One region of the Chromobacterium haemolyticum genome, then DNA from elsewhere that is predicted to be linked to it. Evidence: riboswitches for the same ligand, from Rfam matches in the RefSeq annotation. Region 1 holds a riboswitch; the other holds the start of a gene.

What was found. A riboswitch is a leader RNA that binds a small molecule or an ion and turns the genes downstream of it on or off. The one in region 1 is predicted to bind glycine.
Region 2: another riboswitch for glycine. It lies ahead of GYH29_RS08330 (trimeric intracellular cation channel family protein); the one in region 1 lies ahead of gcvT (glycine cleavage system aminomethyltransferase GcvT).

What each region holds. Positions count from the first base shown of each region.
Region 1 is NZ_AP019312.1:1,148,145-1,152,351, reverse strand. Features, by position in the region: gene gcvP (aminomethyl-transferring glycine dehydrogenase) at 1-657, opposite strand, end outside; gene gcvH (glycine cleavage system protein GcvH) at 781-1,167, opposite strand; gene gcvT (glycine cleavage system aminomethyltransferase GcvT) at 1,241-2,329, opposite strand; glycine riboswitch at 2,371-2,467, opposite strand; glycine riboswitch at 2,482-2,573, opposite strand; gene GYH29_RS05440 (dihydroxyacetone kinase family protein) at 2,819-4,207, shown strand, end outside.
Region 2 is NZ_AP019312.1:1,802,424-1,806,630, forward strand. Features, by position in the region: gene GYH29_RS08325 (aminoglycoside 6-adenylyltransferase) at 176-1,021, opposite strand; gene GYH29_RS08330 (trimeric intracellular cation channel family protein) at 1,248-1,982, opposite strand; glycine riboswitch at 2,180-2,361, opposite strand; glycine riboswitch at 2,363-2,450, opposite strand; gene GYH29_RS08335 (DUF3141 domain-containing protein) at 2,587-4,207, opposite strand, start outside.

The sequences.
Region 1 (4,207 bases):
GGCCTCGCCCGGATACTGGAACAAGGCGCCGAAGTATTCGCCCTTGCCCGCCTCTTCCGGGTGGCCCAGTACCAGCTCAAAGCCGAAATACTTGGCGCGGGTCCGCATCACGTCCAGGGTTTGCGGCAGCACGCGGCTGTCCACGAAGAACTGGCCGGACTTGGCCTTGGACACCCGGCGCGCCATCGCCATCGCCTCGGCGGCGGCGGTGGCCTCGTCCAGCAAGGACGCGTTAGCCAGTTCCAGGCCGGTCAGGTCGATCACCATTTGCTGGAAATTCAGCAAGGCTTCGAGACGGCCTTGGGCGATCTCCGCCTGGTACGGGGTGTAAGCGGTATACCAGCCCGGGTTTTCCAGCAGGTTGCGCAAGATCACCGTTGGGGTCAGCACCGGGTAATAACCCTGGCCGATGAAGGATTTGTTGACCACATTCTTGGCGGCGACAGCCTTCAGCGCTGCCAGCGCCTCGGCTTCCGGCATGGGGTCCGGCAGCTCCAATTTGCGGTTCAGGCGGATGTCGGCCGGCAGCGTCTGCGCCACCAGTTCGTCAATGGAGGCCACGCCGATAGCGGCCAGCATTTGCTCGCGCTCTGCGTCGGACGGGCCGATGTGGCGGGAGATGAATTCTTTGCGGTTGAAAAGTTCGGAGAGAGACATGAGTACGAGACCTTCTGTGCTTGCCGTCCGCGCCGCGGCTTTCGCGGCCAATCGGGTGTTGCTGGATATCCGGGCGAAAAAAACGCCTCGCGGCCAATCAGGACTGCGAGGCGGTTTTCACCATCAGGCGCCAATTTCCTTGGCGTAGGCGGCGGCGTCCATCAGGGCGTCCAGGTCCGCCGGATTCGCCGGCTTGATCTTGAAGAACCAGCCCGCCCCGTAGGGTTCGCTATTGGCCAGTTCCGGTTCGGCTTCCAGTTCCTCGTTGATGGCCAGCACTTCGCCGGCAACCGGACAGTAAATGTCGGAAGCGGCCTTCACCGACTCCACCACGCCGGCCTGCTCTTCCTTGGCCAGCTTGGCGCCCACTTTCGGCAGTTCGACGAAAACGATGTCGCCCAGCAATTCTTGCGCATGCTCGGTAATGCCCACGGTCACGGAACCGTCAGCTTCCAGACGCAGCCATTCGTGGCTTTCAACGTATTTGAGTTCGGCGGGGATGTTGCTCATGAGTGTCTCCAGTCAAATCCAGGTCTTAACGATTATTCCCGGCCGCGTCGCGCGGCCTGCCTGAGCGATCGGCTCAGGCGAAAACTTTCTTGCCGTTGCGCACGAAAGGCATCTTGACCACGCGCACTTCGGTCAAGGTGCCGCGCAGGTCCACCAGCGCCTTGTCGCCTGTGCCTGCCGGCACGCGCGCGATCGCGATGGAATGCTTGAGCGTGGGCGAGAAGGTGCCGCTGGTGATCACCCCTTCGCCCACCCCTTCCACCACCACTTTCAGACCTTCGCGCAGCACGCCGCGCCCTTCCAGTACCAGGCCCACTTGCTTGGTCTTCACGCCGGCGGCTTTCTGCGCCTCTAGCGCCTTGCGGCCGATGAAGTCGCGCTCTGCCGGTTCCCAGGCGATGGTCCAACCCATGCCGGCTTCCAGCGGGGAAACGGTTTCGTCCATATCGTGGCCGTACAGATTCATGCCGGCCTCCAGCCGCAGGGTGTCGCGCGCGCCCAGACCGATGGGCGCCACGCCGGCAGCCTGCAATTGTTGGAAGAAAGCGGCGGCTTCAACGCCGGGCAGCATCACTTCCAGGCCGTCTTCGCCGGTATAGCCGGTGCGGGCATAGAACCAGTCTCCTGCCGGCTGGCCTTGAAACGGCTTCAAGTTCTGGATGACGGCGGCGAGTTCGGGCTTGACCGAACAGACCTTGGCAATGGCTTGCGGGCCTTGCACCGCCAAGATGGACAGATCGCGTCTTACTTTGATGTCGACGTTGAAGTCCGCCTTGTGCCCTTCCATCCAGGCCAGATCCTTGTCGGTGGTGCCGGCGTTGACCACCATGCGATAGCCGTAGGAGGTCAGGTAGACGATCAGATCGTCCACCACGGTGCCGTCGGGCGTGAGCATGCCGGAATACAGCGCCTTGCCTTCGAAGCCCAGCTTGGCCACGTCGTTGGCGATCAGCCGCTGGAGCCAGGCCTTGGCGTCCGGCCCGCTGATGTCCAGCACCGTCATATGGGAAACGTCGAACATGCCGGCGTCGTTGCGCACAATTTCATGTTCTTTTAGTTGGGAGCCGTAATGGATGGGCATTTCCCAGCCGGCGAAATCGACCATCTTGGCGCCGGCGGCGATGTGGGACTCAAACAGGGGGGTGCGTTTCGGGGCCGTCATTGGTGCGTCCTTAGCAAAAGCGTGTAGTGTTGCTCTATTCCCTACACCCCTCTGTCCCTGCACCTGAGATTTTCCGGCCTTGCGACCGTTAGCCCCTTCGGTGGGCATCCGTGGACGCCGCTCTCCAGATTCGGCGAACTGGCTGCGGCCAGTCCGATAATGCAGTCCTTTTGCCTGAGCGATTGCGGGTGCGCTTGCGCCTTCGGCGGTGGCGCGGACGGCCACTCTCTCCTGCATGACGTGCCAGATTATGGTTGCTGGACCGGGCCTTGGCAAGCCGTGTTTATCTTCAACTTAAACAATGACTTAAAATATTCGAAACCGCAAATCATTGAACGGATATTGCTTCGTTTAAGATCGATTACGAACACATTTCACTTCGTTATCGATCACGCAATCGACAAACTCCCCCTCCAAGCAAAGCTGATCGTAAGATGACATCCATCTTTACCCAGCACGAGCTCTATCCGATATGGAAAGGAAACCGCGATGCGAAAACTAATCAACGATCCGCGCCATGTGGCGCGGGAAATGCTGGAAGGGCTGGCCGACACCCTGCCCGGCCTGGCCCTGCTCGAAGAGGAAAACGTCTTGCTGCGCGCGGATCTTCCGGCTGACGGTCAGCTCGACAAAGTGGCGCTGATCTCCGGCGGCGGCAGCGGCCACGAGCCCGCCCACGCCGGCTACATCGGCCACGGCATGCTGGACGCCGCCGCAGTGGGCGACGTATTCACCTCGCCCAGCGTAGACACCGTGCTGGCGGCGATCCGCGCCGTCGCCGGCCCTAAAGGCGTACTGCTCATCATCAAAAACTACACCGGCGACCGGCTGAACTTTGGCCTGGCGGCGGAGCTGGCCCGTGCCGAGGGCATTGCCGTCGACAGCGTGGTGGTGGCCGACGATGTAGCGCTTCGCGACACCGTGGAGCCGGCGCGCCGTCGCGGCATCGCCGGCACCGTCCTGGTGCACAAGATTGCCGGCGCGGTTGCCGCCAGCGGCGCCAGCCTGGCCGAGGTCGCCGCCGCGGCGCGGCAGGCGGCGGAACAGGTAGCCACCATGGGCGTGGCGCTGGGAGCCTGCACCGTGCCGGCGACCGGCCGCCCCGGCTTTCAACTGGACGACGACGAAGTAGAGTTGGGCCTGGGCATTCACGGCGAAGCCGGCGTACGCCGCGTGCCGCGCCAATCCGCCGACGCCTTGTGCGCGACGCTGCTCGACGCCATTGTCAGGGACCGCGGTTGGCAGGCCGGCCAACGGGTGGCAATGCTGGTCAACGGCCTGGGCGGCACTCCGCCGATGGAGCTCGCCATCGTGGCGCGCAGCGCGCTGGCCTCGGCGCGACGGCTCGGCTTGCATGTGGAACGGCTATGGAGCGGTAATTTCATGACCGCGCTGGAAATGCCGGGCTGCTCGCTGTCGCTGCTGGCGCTGGATGAGCAGCGCCTCGGCTGGCTGGATCAAGCCACCCAGGCTCCGGCTTGGCCCGGCTCCGGCCTTCTGCCGGCGCGACGCCAGCTGCGGCCGGCGCCGCCGCGCGCGGCAGCAGGAGCCCTCTCCATCGCCAAAGCCGACCCCAAGCTGCGCGCCGTGGCTTGGGCCGCGGCCAAGGCGCTGGACGCCGCCGAACCGCTGTTGACCGAACTGGACGGAGCGGCAGGCGACGGCGATCTGGGCGTCAGCATGCAGCGCGGCGCGGCGGCGATCCGCGCCTTGCCGGACAGCGCCTGGAGCGATCCGGCCACGGCGCTGCGCACCGTCAGCCAGGCCTTGCGCCAGGCCATCGCCGGTAGCTCCGGCCCGTTCTACTCGACAGCCCTGCTGCGCGCGGCGCGGCGACTGGACTCATCGAACGCGCCCAACCCGCTCGACTGGGCCGCG
Region 2 (4,207 bases), 650 kb from region 1:
CGCGTGAGGGCCGCCGCGCCGCCGTTGGTTTAGAGCCTGTTTACGATCTCGCGAGCTAGAGCGAGACAAGGCGAAAACGAGCGAAAAAGCGGAATGTACGAGTGGTACATGAGCATTTTGAGCTCGTACTCACCGTGCAACGCTTCACGAAGCGCAGCAGACTTTGAACAGGTTCTTAGGTTGGGGCGCGGATCAAGTCGCGGATGCCGGCTTCCACCGCTTCCGGGTAGTCGAAGCCGGCGCGGGCGGCCACTTCGCGTGCCACTTGGCTGTATAGCCGCAGGGTGGCGTGGAAGGCGCGTTCGGCGTCGGCGGCGTCGAAGTGGCCAAACCCCTGTTGCAGCGCCTGCCAGTGTTCAGGCTCGGCCCAGTGTTGCAGCCGGGTGCCGATATGCCAGCAGTCCGCCGCCGCGCCGGGGTGGCTATGGGCATGCCATTCCAGCATTTCCAGCAGCAGTTCCTTTATGGTCCAGTCCCGAAATTTGACGACGAACAGTTCGCCGCGCGCCAGGTATTTGGGGATGTGAAAGGCTTCGAACCAGAATTCTTCCACCCGCTCGCGGAAGCGTTCTTCGCAAGGCAGGGCCGGCGCGGCGGGACGGCCATGCGGCGCGGGCAGGCCTTGGGCCACGCCGGTTTTGTCTAGCAGCACGCGGTAGCCGCGCTGGTACAGCGGGTCCAGCCCGTCCTTGCGCATGGCTTGCAGCCGGGCGGGGCCGGCCAGGGTGAAGTCGATTTTGACGCCGTCGGCGTAGATGGCCAGGCGGGTGGGCCAGGCTTGGCCTTCGCCCAGGCGCAGCACGGTGATCAGGGGGCCGATGTCGCGCAGCCAGCCGTCGTCCGTGGCCAGAGCCGCCGGGTCCGGGCTGATGATTTCCAGGTCCAGATCGGAATGGATATCGACGCTGCCGTCGTCGCGGGCAAAGGAGCCGGTGAGGATCAGCGCATCCACGTCCGGGCGTTGCTGCGCCCAGGCGATGGCGTTTTCCAAACGATGGTTTTGCGGGGCAAGGCTCAACATGCGAGGCGCTTTCGGCAGGGGCGGGTTTGGATAGGCCGCCGCCGGGCCGGGAAGTTCCGGCAGGCGGGGGCCTGCTGGTTTAGTGCCGCTAACAAAACTGCGCAGCGTACCTGAGCCAAGGCTTGCCGATGCAGAAAACGAAGTTTCTGCGAAGCTACAGTACAAGTGGTACGACAAGGAGGCGCAACGCAGGATCCGGAGTTTTGTTAGCGGGTCTTGGCCGCGCTTAATGCAGATCGTGCCGATACATGAACACCGGCAGCCGCCATTCGCGCCAGATGGCGGCCAGGCGGATGGTGAGGCCGACGGCGAAGCTGGCCAGCACGTTGAGATCGTGCGGCACGCCCAGTTTGATCAGGCCCAGGTAGAGCAGGGCCACGGCGAAGGAGACGCTGGCGTACAGTTCCTGACGGAAGACCACGGGCACGCGGTTGCACAGCACGTCGCGCAGGATGCCGCCGGCAATGCCGGTGATCATGCCGGCCATCACCACTACTACCGGGTGATAGTCCATGGACTGGGCCACGCCGCAGCCTATGATGGTGAAGGCGATCAGGCCCAGCGCGTCCAGCACCAGGAAGACGCGGCTGAGGCGCTTCATGTAGCGGGCCACGAACACGGCGGCCAGGCCGCCGGCGATGACGAGGCCGACGTATTCCGGGTGCTGGGTCCAGCCTATCGGGTAGCGGCCCAGCACGATGTCGCGCACGGTGCCGCCGCCCAGGGCGGTGAGGAAGGCGATGACGGTAACGCCGAATATGTCCATATTGCGGCGGCCGGCCGCCAGCGCGCCAGTCATCGCTTCCGCGGTGATGGCGATCAGATAGATCAGGGTAAGCATGTAGTTGCAGTGGTCAAACAGGCTGGCGCCGAGGTGTGCGGCGAAGCCAGGTGGGAAAATAGGTTGGCAATGGGCGGGCCATGCCAGGTGGCGCGCGGCCTGGGCAAGAGTTTCGAACACGGGTTTTCCTTGAGAGCTGGTGCACGATCTGCTGCGCTTCGCGAGACGCGGCGCGTACCGCTTCGAAATGCTCATGTACCAAGAGTACATTCCGCTTTCTCAGCTGTTTTCGCCTTGTCTCGTTCTTGCTCGCGAGATCGTAAACACGTTCTGAGCATGGCCGGCGGGCTGCGCATGGGCACGGCGCTGCCGGCATTGCCTCTCCCCTTGTCCTTTTACCTGAGAGTTAGATGACGGGCGCGGCCTGTGTGCGGGCTTTGCCGGATGTCACTTGCCCCTTCGGTGGGCGCTAAGGGCCGGTTACATAATCTGACGCGCGCTTGCTGAAGCGTAGCAGATGATGAACGGGCGCTTAGGGCCTCTCTCCAATCGGCTGGTATCCATGGGCTGCGGTACTGTGGCCTGAGCGATTATGGGAGTTTGCGTCTTCGGCGGGGGCCGTATGCCCCTCTCTCCCGCAGCAGGCAAGGATATTAGCGTTTGCTGTATTGTTCAGTCAACGACTGTATACATGGGGGAAGGCAAAAATGTTGCAGTGCGCCATCTTCACGAAAACGCCCGGACGGCGGCTAGGCTGTCCGGGCGTTTTCACGCGGGCTGCTTCTTAGTTGCCAGGCGTCTTGGGCTTGGCCGCGCCGTTGCCGGCAGCGGGTTTGCGCGTGGCCGGGGCTTTGGCTGCGGGTGCCTTGGCGGCAGGCGCTTTGGCGGTTTTGGCCGCCGCGGGCTTGCTTGAGGCCGGCTTGGCCGCAACCGGCGCGCTGCCGGCGGGTTTGGCGGCGGCGCTGGGCTTGTCGGCCGTCGCTGCTTTGGCCGGGGCTTTGGCGGCTGGTTTGCGCGGCGGCGCCGCTTTCTTGGCCGGCGCGCTGGTTTTGACGGCGGGGGCCGGAGCGGGAGCGGTTGCGCTTGTCGCTATGGGCTCGTTGGGCGGCAGGATGGCCGGAGCCGACGGCGCGCGGGTGTCCAGTTGCAGCGCGTGGGCCACTTGGTCCAGCCGCTGTTGTTGTTCCGGGGCGATGTCGCCGCTGAGCGCCAGCAGTTCGTGCGCCAGCTGCCAGGCCTGGCGGCGGCGGTGCTCTTCCTGCAGCAGCTTGGGCAGGCCGGCCAGCGCGCGGGCTTCGTCCAGCCGCACCAGGAAGACTTGCTTGCGGGCGATTTCTTTCAGCTGCATCAGGGTCAGCGGGTATTCGTGGCGGATGTCGCGCATGATGCGGCGGATGGCGTTGAACGGGCGCTCGTCTATGATGCCGCGGCCAATCGCCACGTAGGTGAGCAGGCGCACGAAGCCGTCCGCCAGGGTGCCGGTTTCGTAGGCGGGGTCCAGCGTTTGGCGCTTGAGTTGCAACCGTTCCCGTTTTTCCCAGCTGTCGCAGCGGGCGGCGCGGGCTTCGCGGGCCGGTTGGACGCCCACGGCGGAGGCCAGCCACGGGGATTCGTACACGGCCTTGAAGCAGTGTTCGGTGGCGGCGTCGCGCAGGTCGCGGTAGCGGTCCAGGCTTTGCGCCATCCAGCCGGACCATTGTTCTTGCAGCCGCCACAGCGGGTTGTCCGCGCTCACCGGATGGCGATGGGCGCGCACGTATTCGGCGGCGGGCTTGAGCCAGCTTAGCCAGGGGTTGAGCGGGGAGATCAGCGTGCGTTCCAGCCGCGCCGGGTTGAGTTGGCGCTGGCATTGGGCGCTGGCTTCGCTGCTGACGGCCTGGAGCGCGGGGGAGATGAAGCGGTTGTAAACGCCTTGGTTGATCTCGGAGACGCGGCGCACCACTTCGAAGGCTTGTTCGTCTTCGCGGCCGTCGTCCAGGGCCAGGATGTCGGCCACTTCGCGCGCTTCGAAACGGATGATGTAGCGGCCTTTGATGTATTCCTGACCGGGGGTGCCGGGGGCCACGTCTTCGATGATGGCTTCGTACAGGCCGGGGGCCAGCACGTCGATCAGGTCCAGCGCGCTGGCGAATTCGCTGTGTTCGCGGTTGGCGATGCCGGCGGAAACGAAGATGCCGAGGTGGCCCACTTTGTTGTGCAGGCAGTAGATGATGGTTTGTTCGTTGTCGCGGATGTCTTCCGCGTTGTCGTACAGGTCCGGTATCCAGTTCAGCGCCTGTTGCGGCGGGGTGATGTTGTCGCCCCAGGAGGCGAACACGATGATGGGGGAGCGGATGTTGCGCATGTCCACGCGGTGCTGGTCGCTGCTGACGATCTTGCCTTCCACCAGGTGGTTGCCGACGAAC